4 regions of the Aliiglaciecola sp. LCG003 genome follow, and region 1 is predicted to be linked to each of the others. Evidence: predicted binding sites of a transcription regulator. Region 1 holds the regulator's gene; each other region holds the start of a gene.

Evidence for each region. The regulator sigma-54, encoded in region 1, starts transcription at its own class of promoters, with help from an activator protein. The targets are predictions, from matches to a motif close to GTTGGCACGNNNNTNGNNT.
Region 2: the regulator sigma-54 is predicted to act here: its motif matches at 2,428-2,446, upstream of QR722_RS13775 (PEP-CTERM sorting domain-containing protein).
Region 3: the regulator sigma-54 is predicted to act here: its motif matches at 2,781-2,799, upstream of flgB (flagellar basal body rod protein FlgB).
Region 4: the regulator sigma-54 is predicted to act here: its motif matches at 2,386-2,404, upstream of QR722_RS11230 (S8 family peptidase).

Annotation. Positions count from the first base shown of each region.
Region 1 covers NZ_CP128185.1:3,726,312-3,731,082, reverse strand. The annotation lists gene QR722_RS16245 (HPr family phosphocarrier protein) at 65-319, opposite strand; gene rapZ (RNase adapter RapZ) at 337-1,182, opposite strand; gene ptsN (PTS IIA-like nitrogen regulatory protein PtsN) at 1,179-1,625, opposite strand; gene hpf (ribosome hibernation promoting factor) at 1,644-1,931, opposite strand; gene QR722_RS16225 (RNA polymerase factor sigma-54) at 1,958-3,433, opposite strand; gene lptB (LPS export ABC transporter ATP-binding protein) at 3,496-4,221, opposite strand; gene lptA (lipopolysaccharide transport periplasmic protein LptA) at 4,221-4,766, opposite strand; gene lptC (LPS export ABC transporter periplasmic protein LptC) at 4,753-4,771, opposite strand, start outside.
Region 2 covers NZ_CP128185.1:3,153,034-3,157,804, reverse strand. The annotation lists gene prsT (XrtA/PEP-CTERM system TPR-repeat protein PrsT) at 1-158, opposite strand, end outside; gene xdp1 (exosortase-dependent surface protein XDP1) at 393-1,202, opposite strand; gene pssA (CDP-diacylglycerol--serine O-phosphatidyltransferase) at 1,524-2,348, shown strand; gene QR722_RS13775 (PEP-CTERM sorting domain-containing protein) at 2,556-3,161, shown strand; gene flhA (flagellar biosynthesis protein FlhA) at 3,307-4,771, shown strand, end outside.
Region 3 covers NZ_CP128185.1:1,368,419-1,373,189, reverse strand. The annotation lists gene flgE (flagellar hook protein FlgE) at 1-1,180, opposite strand, end outside; gene QR722_RS05785 (flagellar hook assembly protein FlgD) at 1,207-1,893, opposite strand; gene flgC (flagellar basal body rod protein FlgC) at 1,920-2,342, opposite strand; gene flgB (flagellar basal body rod protein FlgB) at 2,339-2,743, opposite strand; gene QR722_RS05770 (CheR family methyltransferase) at 2,854-3,687, opposite strand; gene QR722_RS05765 (chemotaxis protein CheV) at 3,710-4,636, opposite strand.
Region 4 covers NZ_CP128185.1:2,628,586-2,633,356, reverse strand. The annotation lists gene QR722_RS11240 (lipoprotein-releasing ABC transporter permease subunit) at 53-1,249, shown strand; gene QR722_RS11235 (phosphoribosyltransferase) at 1,385-1,942, shown strand; gene QR722_RS11230 (S8 family peptidase) at 2,461-4,771, shown strand, end outside.

The sequences.
Region 1 (4,771 bases):
AGGGAGTCAGGTCAGCAATTATATTAGCTTCTGCATCGTTTGTTTATATTTTTGCAGGATGAGCTTATTCTTGTTCGTTGAATTTTTCGACAATCAACTTTTCAATGGCTTCCATAGCAATTTCTGCATCTGGCCCTTCGCTGATCACAGTAACCTCGCGGCCCTGATAACTTTCTAACATCATCAATCCAAGCACACTGACAGCGGAAGTGCTTTTTTTACCTTGTTGCAAGGTGACTTCGGCATCAAATTGGGTGGCGAGTTTAACCAGTTGAGTCGCTGCTCGGGCGTGAAGGCCGAGTTTGTTGACGATAACCATTTTCCTTTCACAACGGATCAACGGTTTAATTCTCGGTGACGGATCTGAACATCTGGATGGGACGCCCCAAAGGTCTTGGCTAAGGATTCGGCCACAAATACCGAACGATGTTGACCCCCAGTGCACCCGATAGCTACTGTCACATAACTGCGATTGTTACGTTCTAGGTGGGGCAGCCATGTGGAGATTAAGTTTTGGATTTGCCAAATAAATTTAGTCACTATAGGTTGAGAGCCAAGAAATATTTCAACCGCAGCATCAAGGCCCGTAAGATGTTTTAAATCCGGCTCCCAGTGTGGGTTGGGTAAGAAGCGGGCATCAAACACATAGTCGGCGTCTTTAGGGATCCCGTACTTAAAGCCAAATGATTCAAATACCAATACTAATCTTGAGCTCTTTTTACCTAAGATACGTTCACGAACTAATTCAGCTAGTTGATGTACCGATAATTTATCAGTATCCAGGTATAAATCGGCTCGCTCAGCGATAGGCGCTAATAGCTGTCCTTCGGCTTGAATTGCATCAGACAAAGATTTGTTCTGGCGTGAAAGAGGGTGCAGACGACGGGTTTCGCTGAATCGTTTTATCAGCATATCGTCGCTGGCATCTAGATAGACAATGGTCATATCCCAAGTGGAGGGTAAGTAGTCAAGTATCTCTACTAATTCCCCCGGGATCTTAGGTAAATTCCGTACATCGATACTGACTGCCACCTGATCGTATTCGTCCACCACTGTGTGAGTAAGGGTGGGTAGTAAGTTGACCGGAATATTATCAACACAGTAATAACCTAAATCTTCTAAGGCCCGCAGAGCGATAGACTTACCTGAGCCAGAACGGCCACTTATGATGATCAATTTCATCCAATGATTGCCTCATACAATTGCCCATCAGTCTCGCATTTTCGGAGTACTTTAAGGACTTCCTTATCACTGAGTCTAGTTGCTATGGTTGCCAAGGTTTGCAAATGCCCTTGGGCTTGTTCTTCAGGAACCAAAATGGCGAAGAAAATGTCAACCGGACAATTATCTATAGCATCAAAGGCTATAGCGGGTTTACAGGTTATTAATATGGCCAAAACCTTATCAATGCCTTGCAAACGGCCATGGGGTAACGCAATGCCATTACCAATTCCAGTGCTACCAAGTTTTTCACGACTTAACAGGCTCGTAAGTATATCGGTTTGATCAATGTCGGGCAGCTTTTGGGCTGCGAGTTGACTGATGATTTCTAATATACGCTTTTTGCTCGTCCCCTGAACTGCACAGCTTGTGCAGTCAGGAGTAAGTATGTCTCTAATTTCCATTAAGATTCAAATTTTAGGTTAATGGCGCTTAACTTTTTCCTTATGCTTGATCACCTGTCGATCAAGCTTGTCAATCAAACTATCAATAGCCGCATACATGTCGTTATGCTCAGAAGTGGCGAAAACTTCGCCTCCTGTCATGTGAACGGTTGCTTCGGCTTTTTGATTGAGTTTCTCGACATTTAGGATTACATGAACATTGTTTATATGGTCAAAATGTCGTTCTAACTTAGTAAATTTCGTGTCTACATAGTCTCGCAATGAATCTGTAATTTCTACATGATGGCCAGTAAGGTTAATTTGCATAAAGCGTCTTCCTTCTGTTGATGAGCCTACAGCAGGCTCTTGCGTTGATTAGACGGTGGGATCGAAAGAGACTCCCGATATTTTGCTATGGTCCGTCGGGCAACCTGTATACCTTGGTCAGCCAACAGTTGAGCAATTTTGCTATCGCTTAATGGTTTCGTCGTAATTTCAGACGCTACCAGCTTTTTAATCAGAGCGCGTATGGCGGTAGATGAACATTCTCCACCTGAGTCAGTCGCCACGTGGCTTGAGAAAAAGTATTTTAATTCAAAAATCCCACGGGGTGTATGCATATACTTTTGCGTAGTTACCCTTGAAATGGTTGATTCATGCATGTCGACCATTTCCGCGACGTCATTTAACACCATAGGTTTCATCATTTCCGGGCCGTGCTCGAAAAATCCAATTTGCTGTTGAACGATACAATTGGCCACTTTTAACAAGGTATCATTTCGGCTTTCAAGGCTTTTAATAAACCATTTGGCTTCTTGCATATGAGAACGGATAAATTGGCTGTCACTGGTATTTTTGGCACTACGGCTCATTGCTGCATATTGCTGATTCACGTTTAACTTGGGCAAGCTGTCTGGATTTAATTCGACTTGCCATCTGCCACTTTTTTTCATTACCGTTACATCAGGAATAACATATTCAGGCTCACCAATAAGTAATGCACTTCCAGGACGTGGATTCAATGTTTGCAACAAGCGCATGGCTTCCCGTAACTCTTCTTCTTTCAAACGCGTCTTACGCATAAGAGTACGATAATCTTTACTGCCGAGAAGTTCCGCATGCTCACCAATTAATAATTTAGCCTCAGCTAACCAAGGTGTGTCCGCTGAAAATTGATTGAGCTGAATCATTAGGCATTCTTGTGGGGAGCGAGAACCTGAGCCTATGGGATCAAACATTTGAATGCGCTTGAGTACGCATTCTACTTCGTCAAGCTCTACTTCATCATCATCGAGACTGGCTAACACCTCTTCGGTGCTCATGGTTAAATAGCCAGATTCATCAATTGAATCAATAATTGCGGTAGCGATGGCGATATCTAAATCGGAAAAATGAGTGAGGCGCATTTGCCACAACAAATGATCTTGGATGTTGTCTGTGGTTTCACCTTGAAATATTTGGTCATCATCACCACCACCACCGCTGATGGAAGCCGGAGCGGAAGACGCGCTAATGTAGTCATCCCAAGTACTATCAATGGGTAATTCGTCAGGTAAATCGTTTTTCTCTAATGCCTCATTTGTGTCCATAGTGTCGGCACTTGCAGAGATAATCTCGTCCGCTTCGTTACCATTATTTTCAGCTAATGCAGCGTCACCGCTAGGGCCATCAGAGCCTTCTTCTATCTCCAATAACGGATTAGACTCAAGCGCCTCTTGTATTTCCTGTTGGAGATCAAGGGTCGACAGTTGCAGCAATCGAATAGCCTGCTGAAGCTGCGGAGTCATTGTGAGTTGTTGGCTAAATTTTAACTGTAACGAGGGTTTCATTTATTTTTTAAGTTCTTACTCAGTTAGCCAGAAAGCTGTGGGTTAAATTCTTGATACCTTAACTATAGCTTGAATTGCTCACCAAGGTATACATCTCTCACTTGTTGATTATTTAATACTTCTTCTGCGGTGCCTGATGCGATCAGTTCACCATGACTTACTATATAGGCTTTTTCACAGACATCCAAAGTTTCCCGAACATTATGATCCGTTATTAACACCCCAATACCTCGCTCGCGCAAGTGTTGAATAATCTTTTTTATATCATTTACCGAAATAGGATCAACACCAGCAAAAGGTTCATCAAGCAGAATAAACTCGGGGGATGCAGCCAAGGCCCTGGCAATTTCAACTCGTCGTCTTTCGCCACCAGACAGGCTCATTCCTAAACTGTTTCGAATGTGGTTAATATTGAATTCATCTAACAAAGAATCGGCTTGTTCTTCTCGCTGTGTAGCGCTTAGCTCTTTGCGGGTTTGCAAAATAGCCATAATATTTTGATACACAGTAAGCTTGCGAAAGATGGACGACTCTTGAGGTAAATAACCTATACCTTCGCGGGCTCTGATATGCATGGGCTGAAAGGTCAGTTCTTTCTGATCAATCATGATCTCGCCTTTATCCAAGGGCACCAAGCCCACTATCATATAGAATGTAGTGGTTTTACCCGCGCCATTGGGACCCAACAAACCGACAATTTGTCCAGTGGACACCTCTAAGCTAACGTCGCGTACTACTTGTCTAGATTTGTACGCTTTGGCTAGATTGGTTGCTCTTAAGGTAGCCATTAAGGTTTTTTATCCTGTTCAAGTTGCTGCTCAGATTCTTTATCATCTGATTTTTTGCGTAAACTGTCCGGCTGAAAAATCGCGGTTACTCCACCTTCACCGTTGTCGCTGCTCTCTGCTACCAGTTGTTCCAGTTCCATATTAAAGATAATCGACTCACCCTTAACTAAACTACTATCCTGATTCAGCTCAGCATTTCCAGAAAGGGTTAGGGTTCTGCTACTGACTTCATATTTGATTTCATTCGCAGCGGCACTTATGGAGCCTCCATCATCAAGTTTCTGGGTATACTTGGCAGGCTCTCCTCTGGCGATGAAAATTTCTTTGCCTTCCCCTAGGCCGGCAATGACTTCTACTTCATCCGCTAAAATCTCCAACGAACCTTGAGTGATTTTGACATCTTTGCGAAAAATGGATGTTTTGGTTTTGCCATCAAAAAAATTAGATTGAGAATCGACTTTTATGGGCAGTTCAAAGTCATTTTCGTCAGCTAATGAAACTTGGCTGCTGGCGATGAAAAATATTAGTGCACTAGCGCGGAGCATATTGT
Region 2 (4,771 bases), 570 kb from region 1:
TTTAAACTATTCTTCAAATGGATATAGGATGCTTCAAAATCATTGGCTTGAAACGATTTCAAGGCTTTTTCATAATATTCGCTGCTGTTTTCAGCCTGACTATAACAAGGGACTAGTAGTAGGCTAACAAAAGTCAGCGCCTTCAATACGTTCAACACATTAATTCTCACAATGAAATTTTGATTTGAAACTTTATTTAAGCTGCTTAACATACAGCAAAGTCGAGATTTTTACACCCGTAGGGTATAACAAGTCATATAGACTTGAAGCGCAAGAATAACATTAGATGTATTCATATTGCACATCAAGGTAAACGGGGTATTTGTCATTTAGCACAGGGATTTCAGGCATAAAAAAAGACGGCGAACCGTCTTTTCTTGGAATTATTTGGCTTATACCGTCTTTTTACGTCTCAATAAAGCTGCAACACCAGCCAACATCAAGGCGAAAGTAGCTGGCTCTGGCACGCTAGTTTGACTGTCAGCCTTTCTGGTTGAAACCATGCTTAACTTGACTGCATCCCAACTGCTATTCGTTGCGCCAGTAAATACTGGATTGTACACGCCAACTAACCAATATTTAGATTCAAAACCGGGAGCAATAGTTTTAGTATTATTTACACCAAGGTTCATGACATCAGTATGGTAGCCCCAACCCTTGCCTACAAGATCACTCCATTTATCATCTGAAGCGAAAGGTGTATTGGTATCTAAAGCGGTTGAGCCAGTGTAACCAAGTACAGTCATATCAGAATCGTTGCTTGCCCAACCAGCACGCAAACCGGTCAGTTCTACTGCGGTATCGAATTCAAACAATACCATGTCAAACTCAGCCCAGTTGGTGTTACTGCCTTTGTTATCCAATGCATGATGCGGATCACTGGTGCTGTCGTCGGCATTAATCGCGCCAATACCACTGCTGTAACTGGTAAGCTGCGCACGCTCAAGAAAGGGGTCTTGGTCGTAAGATGCTGAACCTGGATCACATTCAGGACCCGTCCCACATACGCCGAAATTACCAGAGTTAGCCCAAGCGGTGATTTTCACACCGTTCGCCCCGGCAGATTTATAGATTTGGTTACCGCTGATGCTGACATTAGAGGATGTTAGATTCCAATCTTGCGGAGTGTAAGTCGTGGTGGATGCGTTAGCCAAACTTGCTATCGATAACACAAAAAAACCTGTTACTGCTCTTTTAAACATATTGTGCGTCCTAATTTTCGAAGCTACGGATGTCACCGTACCGATTTCAAAATATCTCTGATCCGAGTTAAGCAACTATTGTTCCAGTTTTATAAAACCGTTTAAAAACAATGGCTTTTCAATGTTATTCGCTGTGGTTAAGGTAAAGCTAAAGTGCTGGTGTAAAAATTCCAGACACTTAACTTTCACACTGCCGGTAAATAGTGACACAATTCTAACCAATTACGCTAGGGATCGCTATTCTATTTGAAAAATCTTGTTTTTCCCTTGTACCGTATCCTAGACGTTATGGTATCTTGTGAGCCTAATTTAGGAGGACTAATGACTGAATCTAAACGTAAAGGTATTTACTTATTACCTAACTTGCTAACCACTGCGGGACTTTTTTCTGGATTCTATGCAGTTGTAGCGTCAATGAATGGCCGTTTTGAAGCAGCGGCTGTAGCGATTTTTATCGCGATGATTTTTGATGGTCTGGACGGCCGCGTAGCGCGCATGACCAATACTCAAAGTGAATTTGGCGCCGAATACGACTCAATGGCCGATATGGTGTCTTTTGGTATGGCCCCAGCACTGGTTGCCTATAATTGGGGGTTGGCTGATTTAGGCAAAATAGGTTGGTTAGCAGCCTTTATCTATGTCGCTGGCGCTGCCCTGCGTTTGGCGCGCTTTAATACTCAGCTAGGTGTGGCGGATAAACGTTTCTTCCAAGGCTTAGCCAGCCCGGCGGCTGCGGCGTTAGTCGCAGGGTTGGTCTGGGTAGGTGAGGAATATGGTCTTAGAGGAAGTGATAACGGTATTATTGTTGCTTTGGTGACAGGTCTGGCTGGTTTGTTGATGGTCAGTAACTTTAAATACAATTCTTTTAAAGAACTTAATCTGCATGGCAAAGTGCCTTTTGTAGCTATCCTATTGGTTATGTTGGTATTTGTGGTGGTGGCTACAGAACCTTCATTAATTTTATTCCTTGTCTTTGCACTTTATGCATTGGCCGGCCCCATCAATACTTTCCGAAGCGTCGATAAAGTTAGGTTGGAAGATGTGGTGGGTGATCACGAAGAACATGATGCGGACTTCAGTAGTGATGAAAATGATCATTCCTCACATGAGGATGATCAGCCTGATGCGGCGCCGAAAACTAAATAAAGTGTCAATAATTTTAACGGATTTATCTATTAGTAAACCAAGCCTAATAGTAACTTGTTGAAATTTATGGAAAATAAATATTGGTTCGTTATTTGCTTTAAAGTCGGTAGAGGTCACATTCACAAAAAGTGATCGCGTAACAATTATTAAAACAACAAGAATGATCGGATACACCAATCCAGATTACAAAAAATATAAGGCCCACTTATGAAGTATTTGAATAAAGTTTTGCTTGCTACAGGTTTAATCGTTTCTACTCTTGGCATGTCTATGACCGCCAGTGCAGGCGCAATCATCAAACAGGACATCTATGTGTCTGTTGATTTTGCAGATTCAAACCCTTACGGGATTGTTGAAGGTGCAAACCAATTAATCGGTTCTATTACCTATAATACTGATGATGCAGATGACTTTGGCTTTTTAAGCGCTGAATCTACCGTCCTTGATCTTAGCCCTGGTACTTTGTCCCTTGGCTTATCTGATGCTGTATCAGCAGAGTTTTCACCTCAGCTATTAACTGCCGGTATTGATATGTTCAATCCGTTTGCAGGTTTAGATTTTTTTGTTGACGAATTTAACCTTTTCGGTGCTTCACCTGATTACGTACTAGCGCTTGAGCTTAGTGCTTTTGGTGGTTTCATGGTGTTAGATGAAATTTTCTATGACGTAAACGGTGATATCGAAGACGTATTCCCAGTTGCGTTTGCTGAAACTAATCTTGGCGCTGTTACTTATGTGCCAGAGCCTTCTGCATTATTGCTAATGCTAGCTGGCCTAGGTCTACTAGTTCGCAGAAAAGTTTCTGCTAAATAAGACGCTTTTGAATGATGAAAACCCAGCTTCGGCTGGGTTTTTTATTTTTGACTATTAAAATATTGTTGTTTACGGCTTTTACTAAAAGCTGGCTCAGTTGTTGCAATCCCACTGTTATTCTCTCACACCGTCAAAAACTCGTTATATGCAACTTACTGGCTTATTAAATAGCGTTGATAAAAATCAAGTAAAGCAATTTACTGGTGGCGTGGGTGCACCTCTGGTGGTCTTGGCCATTATGGGTATGGTGATCTTGCCAATGCCTGCATTTTTACTCGACATCCTCTTCAGTTTTAATATCGCATTGTCATTGATGGTGATCCTGGTATCGGTTTTTACCAAAAAACCGGTGGATTTCGGTATCTTCCCATTAGTCTTGCTAATCGCTACGGTATTGCGACTTGCCTTGAATGTCGCCTCAACTCGTATCGTATTACTGGAAGGTCATGAAGGTGGGGATGCGGCAGGGAAAGTCATTGAAGCTTTTGGTGCGGTCGTAATCGGTGGCAATTATGCAGTAGGTATAGTGGTATTCGCCATACTACTGATCATCAATTTTAAAGTTGTTACTGCCGGTGCCGGGCGGATATCCGAAGTAAGCGCTCGCTTTACCTTGGATGCTATGCCAGGTAAGCAAATGGCGATTGATGCAGACCTAAATGCTGGTTATATCGATCAAGATGAAGCCCGCATCAGACGCCTAGAAATTACTTCAGAAGCGGATTTTTACGGTTCCATGGATGGTGCCTCTAAGTTCGTTAAAGGTGATGCCGTTGCAGGGCTATTCATCATGTTGATTAATATTGTTGGTGGTTTATTCATCGGTATTATTCAACACGATTTGGCGTTTGGTGATGCCATCGAGATTTATACTCTACTTACCATTGGTGATGGTCTAGTGGCGCAAATACCTTCGCTATTACTATCGGTAGCTACCGCAATCATCGTTACCCGTGAAAATGACTCACAAGAGATGGGCGCGGAAATGAAGCGTCAATTGGGTAATCAAAAAGCATTGTATGTGACCTCGGGTATTTTGTTCGTAATGGGTATAGTGCCAGGTATGCCACATATTGCTTTCTTAGGATTTAGTGCCGTAGTGGGTGGTGTTGCTTATTTCAATACTTGGAGCGCTAAGAAGGCAGCGGAAGAACCAAAATCCTTGGATAAGTTGCCGGAACAAAGCTTACAACCAGCTGAAATCAAAGAGCTTGGTTGGGATGATGTACAGCATGTTGACACCATAGGGTTGGAAGTGGGTTACAGGCTTATTCCGCTAGTTGATAAAACCCAAGGTGGCGAGTTGCTGACCCGTATTAAAGGGGTCAGGAAGAAGTTATCTCAAGAGTTGGGCTTTTTAATCCCGCCCGTGCATATCCGTGACAACCTAGATTTGAGCCCAAATAGTTACACTATTGCCATGCTGGGCGTGACCGTAGGCGATGCTGAAATTAGTCATGATGATGAATTGGCGATCAACCCCGGCCAGGTTTTTGGTAAGTTGGAAGGTAAAGCGACCAAAGATCCTGCATTTGGCTTGGATGCGGTATGGATCCGCCCTGAGCAACGTGAACATGCACAGACGTTAGGTTACACGGTAGTTGATTCTG
Region 3 (4,771 bases), 2.1 Mb from region 1:
TTTCTTTCCACTGAGTATTACTTTGCTGAGTTAGGCCTTGTTCGTTTGAGAAACGAACCAGTGCTACGCGCACCACAGGCTCAGACGTACCGTTAGAAAAGGTGGCACGAACTAGACCATCAGGACCGATGTCAATGCCAGTTAAACGACCCACCGGCAGACCATCTTGTTCCAGCGAGGTAACTTCAAAAGCAGAGGCAAATTGAGTCGGCTCATCAGGAGTGGCACTTAAAGGGTCCAGCACGAAATTGCTTCTTAAAGTCTGAGTAATATCTGAACCATTTGTCAGCGGTGGGTTGCCTAACTGAACAGAGGTAATATCCCCAGTGGCAACTGGCGTACCGTCACCATTTTGAATACCAATAAAATCACCACCGCTGCTGAACTGCATGCGGAATCCTGACACAGCATTCGCCCCTAAAGAGGTCGCACCGGCAATGTTATTTGCATCGGCACCGGCGACATTTGGTGTATCACCGGCAGTATCAAGTCCAACATCATCAACATAAGTTGCCACAACCCATTCATTAGTAGCTGACACGTCTTTCATGAAGTAGTAGGTCATAACATGGCTGTCACCTAATGAATCATAAACTGTAATCGACGTCGCAGCATTATAGGTTGTCGGGTCTGATGGGTCGAATAAGGTAACATCAACGGCATCATCTCCTGCGGGCAAATTGAAACGTGGTGATACTTCTGTTGTGGCTTGTGGAGAACCAGAAGAATCAGGAATTCGCACCGGTACAGTGGTGCTAAGTGCTACCGAAGCGGAGGTGCCATCTGAATTAACGGGGAAACCCATAAGGTTATCGCCATTCGAGTTGACCACAAAATTGTCTTGATCGAGTTTGAACTGACCTGCGCGGGTAAAAGAAAAATCTCTAGAGGTGATATCCGGCGTAGTGGTAAAAAATCCATTGCCGGTTATGGCTAAATCAAGTGCTGTATTGGTAAATTGCAAGCTACCTTGTGAAAACTGCTGCGCCACTTCTTGAGTTAACACCCCGTCACCGACTTTAGTTCGACCACCTGACAGCAAAGATGCGGCGTAAACGTCACCAAACTCCGCCCGTGATTCTTTAAAACCTACGGTATTCACGTTGGCAATGTTGTTTGCCGTTACATCTAGATCTCGTTGTGCGGCTGATACACCACTTAATGCTATGTTAAAAGACATTATCTACTCTCCTAAAACTTTTGGGGTTACCCGCCGATTTGAATGACTTCACTCAAATTAACACTTGTTTCGCCATCCAAATTTAAAATGACACCGTTGTTATTGCCTGCCAGACTGACACTATCTACATTGCGATTGATCGCTGTAGGTAAGGTGGTTGATTCACCTAACTGGATACCTTGTGCTCTAACAACATAGTTGCCAGCAGGCAAAACATTGCCGTTTGCATCAGTACCATCCCAATTAAACTCAATATTGCCAGCTGACTGTATGCCTGCAGAGATGGTTTTAATCACCTCACCTATTTCGCTTTCAATGGTTATCTCTAATTCTTGGGTTGTTTTATCCGTGATGACAACACCTGAGATACCATCACCGGCATTGTTCAAGTAGCCCACATTCCCTGCTAGCAACACGTCTTGACCGATAAGACTGGAGGCCTGCAGCGCTTGGTTTGAAGTCATCGAAGTAGCAAATTCGTCAAACTTAGAATTTAAATCAGTGATACCTTCTGAGATAGTAAAGCTGGTCATTTGCGAAACCATTTGATCATTATCCACAGGTTTGGTCGGGTCCTGATTTGCCAACTGCTCGGTCAAGATGGCAAAAAAGTCTTCCTGGGACAGTCTTTGATTACTGCCGTCATCTACTGGAACCGCATCCGGTTGCAGATAGAGGTTTGGATCCAAACCCGTATTTTTTGTTACGTCCACGTTACTATCCTCACTAATTCAGTGAATTATTGACCTTGGCCTAATTGCAGCACTCGTCTGAATATTCTTTTGGTTGTATCTGCAAGTTGCACATTCGTTTCATAGGCTTTGGATGCAGACATCATGTCAGCCATTTCTTCGACGACATTGACGTTCGACTTGTATATATAGCCATTTTGATCGGCCATTGGATGACCTGGGCTGTATTCAATTTGCAAAGGTTTCTGGCTTTCAACTACACCTAGCACCTGTACTCCAGCCCCTTGCGCCGCACCTTCTGTTGCTCTTTGTAATTCAGCGGCGAAGACCGGGTGGCGTGCTTTATAAGTTTCGTCGTAACTGCTGCTGACACTATTTGCATTTGCTATATTACTGGCTGTGGTGTTTAACCTGAGGCTTTCTGCACTCATGCCTGTAGAAGCAATATCCATAACCCTAAATAAACTCATTGCCCTTGTCCTCCAGATAACGCTTTTTTCATACCTTTAATTTTTCCATTTAAAAACTGAATGCCTGCTTGATAGCGCATACCGTTTTCCAAAAAATTGTTCCGTTCTGCTTGCACTTCGACGGTATTTCCATCGCCTGTATCGGCTTGTAGCGGGATACGATACTCGAGTTGAGCTTGGGATTGCATACGACCTTCAAAATGCTTGTCGTGCGTGCGAGACATAGATTGCTGACGATCATGCTGGGCGGATTGCATTGCTTTTTGGAAATCTATCCCCCGGGCTTTATAGCCAGGCGTGTTGGCATTAGCGAGGTTGCCAGCAATGACTTCCATCGTATTGGTCCGTACTGTCATTGCTTTGTGGTGCAAACCCACCAATTTATCTAAGCTGATTGCCATTGTCTGCTCGCATTGATTACTTTCATTGGTAAATGTTTAGCAATCTATATGCCAATAAAAATTGACGCAGCGAGGTGTGAAGCGAAGGAAATATTTAAATCATTGTATTTCTAAGGTTTTTTCTGATAATACAAGCCGGGATTATTACGTATCATACTAAATTGGTCCGTTACTTCAGAGATGGATTCTGACGCACCGAGGAACAATATACCGTTGTCTTGCAGGGAGGCGGCAATTTGTTGCAGTATTTTCCGCTTATTTTGCTGAGAGAAGTAAATCAATACATTGCGGCAAAATACAATGTCGAAGCGGCCTAAGTTGGCGAAACTACCCAGTAGATTAAGCTCTTGAAAGTTAACTAGAGAACTTACTCCACGAGCAAGTTGCATACTGCCATTGTCTAGAGAGGTAAAATAACGCTGTTTTAAATCATCTGGCAAACCTCGGCCCAATGACAATCCGTCATATTGAGCCAATCTTGCTTTTTGTAACATATCAGCAGATATATCTGTTGCAACAATCTCAACACCAGCGGGAAACGCTCGCGGATTTTGCCGTTTGTATTCTTGCACCAACATAGCAATAGAATACGGCTCTTGACCTGATGAGCAGGCGGCACTCCATATTCTGACTTTGCGATTGAGGCTAGTTAGATTTTGAAAAAGATCTTTGCTTAAAATTTCGAATGGATATTTGTCTCTGAACCAAAGGGTTTCATTGGTTGTCATAGCGTCAATGACTTTTTCGCGTAACAAGCTGTTGCGCCCGGTTACAACAGCCTTCAACATTGCTGACAAGTCTTGTTGATTCTCTTGACGCACCAAAGGCATCAAACGACTTTTAACCAAATAAGCTTTGCTTTCGCTCAATACAATGCCACATTGACGTTCAAGAAATTGTGCAAATTGAACGAAGTCTTGATGTGAAAGTTCGTTAGTGTTCAATCAAAAAATCCAATTTAAAGGTTTATTTATCAAACCATTTTTTAACAGCACTTGCCAATTCATCTGGATGAAACTTAGCAATAAAATCATCTGCACCGACTTTCTTAACCATAGCCTGATTAAACACACCACTCAGTGAAGTATGTAATACAACCTTAAGTTTTTGCAGTTCAGGGGTATTTTTAATCTCAGCGGTTAAGGTATAGCCGTCCATCTCTGGCATTTCAATATCTGAGACTAAAACACCTACTTTATCGGTAACATCACCCGTTTCTGCGGCTATCTCTTTTAAACGATTTAACGCCTCAAGACCATTTTTTGCGGCTTCAATATTCAGTCCTAAAGCCGTTAATGCTTTCTTGACTTGATTTCTAGCTACCGAAGAATCATCAGCGATAAAAATTATCTTATTGGTGATATTCTCTTTCGAAATATCTAAATCACCGGCCAATTCACTACTGACTTCGGCATTGAGTGGTGAAATTTCGTTTAATATTTTTTCCACATCAAGAATTTCAATTAGTTCATTTTCGACTTCTGTAACCGCTGTCAAATAACTTGCTTTACCGGTTCCTTGCGGGGGAGGCATGATTGCATCCCAATTGGTATTGATAATTCGCTCAACTGAACCAACCAAGAAGCCCTGCACCGAACGATTGTATTCAGCAATGACGATAAAAGCATTACTAACATCTTCAATTTTGCGGCCACCGGTAGCCATACTCAAATCAATGACTGAGATGGTTTGCCCTCGAATGTGTGCAACCCCTCTGACTAATTTATTTTGTTTGGGAATAGAGGTTAACGGAGGGCACTGCAGCACCTCACGCACTTTAAACACATTAATACCAAAACGTTGTCTGCCATTTAGCTTAAATAGCAACAGCTCTAAACGGTTCTGTCCAACTAGCTGTGTTCGTTGATTAACTGAGTCAAGAATTCCTGACATACATCACCCCAAATAAAAATAAATTAGGCACAAATATTGCGTTACTTGATCACATTATATGACGGTATACACGCTTATGTACCAGAACAGTTGTTTTGTGCCGGTTTTTTGACGCAAACAACAGTTATTAAGATA
Region 4 (4,771 bases), 1.1 Mb from region 1:
TGTCGGAATAGCTTGTAGGTTCATACATTTTATCAAAAGGCCTTTATTCATCATGTTTCATCCTGTCTCTGCTTTTATCGGTCTTAGATACGCAAAAGCCAGTAAAAGTAATCACTTTATAGCCTTTATTAATTTATTTAGTGTATTTGGTATCGCGCTAGGCTTGATTGCTTTAATTACCGTATCCTCTGTTATGAATGGCTTTGAGTTGCAACTTAAAACCCGATTGTTAGGTATCACACCACACATTGTAGTAGATACTATCGGGGTTGAATCCCAGAAAATAGCCGCGTTTAAAAGCATTCCAGAAGTAAAATCAATTTCAGCTATTGTGGAAAGCGAAGGTGTGATCCAGTCTCGACGAGGTATTCAAGGGGTGGTATTACATGGCATTGAACCATCTTTTATGACTCAATCTGTTGTTGCACAGAATATGTTGTTTGGGAAATTTGACGATTTAGCTGAAGGGCAATTTAATATAATCATTGGTCGACCGTTGGCCAGCAAATTAGATCTACGTCCAGGGGATCAGACTCGAATAATATCAGCCAATGCCAGCAGTTTTACACCATTTGGAAGAATGCCTAGCCAGCGTCTGTTCAACATCGTCGGCATCTTCGAATTGGGCTCACAGCTGGATGATAAGGTAGTGTATTTACACATCGGTGATAATGCCAAGTTGTTGCGTAAATCCCTTGCCCAAATCAGTCAAACTCGACTGTTTCTGGATGATGCCTTCGATTACTTGAAGGTTGAAAAGTTGATTGATCTACCTACCGTTAATTGGAGAGCTCGACAAGGACCTTTATTTGATGCGGTAAAGATGGAAAAGAATATGATGTCGCTGATGTTATTGCTGATCATTGCGGTAGCTGCTTTCAATATAGTCTCTGCATTGGTGATGGTAGTGACCGAGAAGCAAGGGGATATTGCCATCCTGCGTACTCAAGGGATGCAAGGTCATCAGATACTCTCTATATTTTTAATCAATGGTTTGTATAATGGGATTAAAGGCACATTATTTGGTTTGTTTGTTGGTTTGCTGTTGGTAAGCCAAATAAATCCATTGCTTAGTTTACTGGGCGCACCAATCTCGATTGGTGACAATCAGGGGTTGCCTGTCGATATTCAATGGGCACAAATTGCGTCTCTTGTATTTCTTTCAATTGGCTTATGTTTTGCCGCGACACTCTATCCTGCTTACCGTGCATTGAAAGTACAGCCAGCTAACGCGCTAAAATACGAATAAAGCTAGAATATTAAGTTTGTAGTTACGAATTATGGATATTTTCCATCAAAACTGGATGGCTTTTAGCTATAATAACGTTTTCTTTTTATTGAGTTTTGATGATATTCATCAATCACATGTCACTAAGGTTTGTTAATGCAAAAAACTTACATTACTGCACAACAGTTACTTGAAGATTCATTTAGGTTAGCTGCTAAAGTTTTCGAAGATGGGTTTCGTCCCCATTTTATTGTTGGCATATGGCGAGGCGGCGCACCCATTGGTATTGCAGTGCAAGAATATTTTGACTATAAACAAGTTGAGACTGACCATATTGCGGTGCGCACGTCTTCGTACTATGGGATTGATAAACAGTCTAAAGAAATAAAAGTGCATGGATTGCATTATCTTATTGAAAACGCTAATGCCAGTGACGGTTTATTGATTGTAGATGATGTGTTTGATTCCGGACGAAGTGTCGAAGCATTGATTGCACAAATAAAGAAACTATCTCGTCGTAATATGCCTGAAGATATCCGTATTGCCTGTCCATATTACAAACCTGCCAATAATAAAACTCAAATAGTACCTGACTATTATGTGCACGAAAGTGATGAGTGGTTAGTTTTTCCCCATGAAATTTCAGGCCTAACCCCAGATGAGATTATCGCGGGTAAGACAGATCTTAAAAATGTTCATGATATTTTGTTTTAAACAGACATCGTCATAGTTAAGATTCATGACTTGTTTTACCAGTCATGAATCAATTTTTGCGGCAAATTTTGCCCTTTCATCCCCAAACAATAAGCTAACCCCGCTGATAAAGATCTCTGCCTAAACGGCTGATGAAACCTAACAACTAGCTTCTTGATGGCTGAGTAGATAAATACTCTTAAATCTTAATGTTTTCCATAGCTTGCCGCATATTATCCAGATAAAGTGTGTGCCATTGGGTAGCTTCACCCATTGATGTTAATGTGCAAATTTAGATTCAAAATTTAACTCCCACTTAAATAATGACTCAATATCGATTCATTTGATTTGTCATTATTTTAGTCAAAGTTAGAAAACCCTAGATATGGCTAAATATAGCTTAGCGTTTATTTATAACTATATGAAATTATTGGCTATTTTGTTTTATTTGTCTCTTGTGAAATGTTGGCCCAATAGCTGCATTTACAATTACGTGAAGTCCTATGTTGGGCTGAAGTGATTATCAGGAGATGTCGTTCATGAACAAAATGTTTTCGTTCTGTTTAACAATTCTAGTTTTAGTGCTTTTTAGCGCTGGCTTGATGCAGACGTTAAGCTCGGAAGTTGCCCCTGAGAAAAGTGAGGGCAGTGCTGTTCAATCTTTTATCGTCCAAGGTGCAAGTCAATCCACCATGCAGCGCGAAGTTACCGCAGTCGGTGGTGTTGTGTTGCACAAGTATAAGGTGATTGAGGCTATTTCAGCGTCTTTGACTCAGCAGCAAATCAGCATGGTCAAATCTGTCAATCCTATGTTGCGCTTCTTTAGCGATACTGGTGTCGATGTAAGTGCAGCCAAGTGGGCGAGTAAAAAGCCCCTCAAATTCGACTTGAATGCTAATCAAGTCGTTTGGTACACGAAAAGTTTTATCGATCAAGATCTTGATATTAAGCAGGTTGAACTGAACTGGCCGAAAGAAAATGGCAAGCTAGTCGGGCTGAGTTTTGCAGGCAGAAAATTTAATTTATCGAAAAGTAGTAAACATGCCAAATTACAGATGACGCCATCAGGTGCCACTATTACTTTTTCAAGCAGAAAAACCCTTAGATTCAAGGGTAAGAAGCAAGTTAAAGTGGAAATGTCTTTTCAAAATCCACCAAGTGTTATTGAGTCAGATTATCAAATTGCATTGAATATGACTAACGGCGACAAAATCGATATTGAAAAACAGTTGCAAGACAATGTCGACACGCCAATACGCTATAACACTAAACGCAAGTCAATGAACTGGAAAACCCTTGCTGCAACTGAAAGTACCGCAACCTTAACAAAAGTCATGATCGATTGGCCTGTTGAGAACGGCGCAGTAAAAACCTTCAACTTGAATCAGGTAGCAATTATTGATATGCCTCTAGAAGGTGGAAGCGCAGAAATTAGTTTATCTGATGCAATTACGCTGAGCAAAGGTGAGGAAGTTATTATTGATGTGGCTTTTAGCCAACTGTCTTCTGTTGATGACTTTCAATATAGCGTTGTACTTGAATATTCAGACGGTCAATTCCAAGAAATGGCAACAACCAATTTAACCCCACAACAGAGTTATCGTCGAGATACATACTACCCTACTATTGTTAGAGCAGATGAAGCTCATAAACTCGGCTATACCGGCAAAGATGTTACGGTAGCTATTATCGATACGGGTCTTGAGAGCTTCAAAAGCATTCGCGAAGACACCATGGGCTCAAGTCGATTTATTCGTGAGTTCAACGTATTAGATAGTGACAATGTTGATAGTGCAAATGATGAGAATGGTCACGGAACCCACGTTGCCAGCATCATTGCTAATAACTCAGCTACTTTCAACGCACGAGGCGAGATGACCGGCAGTTATAATGGAATCGCGCCTGATGCAAACTTGGTTATTGTCAAAGCGTTTGATGAACAAGGAAGAGCAAGTTATGCCAGTATTTTGGCCGCAGTGGAATATGTTATAGACCATAAAGATGCGCTTAACATCAAGGTGCTTAATTTGTCCTTTAGTGCTATACCTAGCTCATATTACTGGGATGACCCTATCAACCAAGCGGTAATGCGTGCCTGGGAAGCCGGTATCACTGTATTGGCTGCTGCTGGTAATCAGGGACCCGAGGCTATGACCATTGGCGTACCAGGTAACACTCCTTACATTATTACAGTAGGTGCGACTTCGGATAATTACACTGTAGATAACCTTGGTGATGATTTTGTTACGAGTTTCTCTAGTGCAGGTCCTACGTTTGAAGGTTTTGTAAAGCCAGAAATTGTCGCACCAGGTGGCCATATTCAAGGTTTGTTAGATGAAGAGACTTTTATCAGTACCAACTACACAATCTATGACGATAACGGACAATACTTCCTATTATCGGGTTCTTCGCAGTCCACCGCTATTATGTCAGGGGTGGTCGCGTTGATGTTACAAAAAGATCCTAGCCTGAGTCCGGATGACATTAAATGTCGCTTGATGTATACCGCTAAGGTAGCCGTAAAAGAAGACGGTAATCTTGCTTATAGTGTATTTCAACAAGGTGCTGGCTTGGTTGATGCCATGAGTGCATTGCATGAAAGTGCAGTAGGCTGTGGCAATGCAGGTATGGATATTGCACAGGATTTATCTGGCGAAAATCATTATGTTGGTCCCGCACGTCGTTATGAGGGTGACGGTGATTTTTATATTCCAGATGCTCAGGGCATGGGTTGGAACGGCGTATACCAAGATTCACAATTGTGGGGCAACGTGCGCTTCCTCAGTAATTCTCAATTATGGGGTAATGTTCGTTTCGACAGTGACTCTCAATTGTGGGGCAATGTTAATA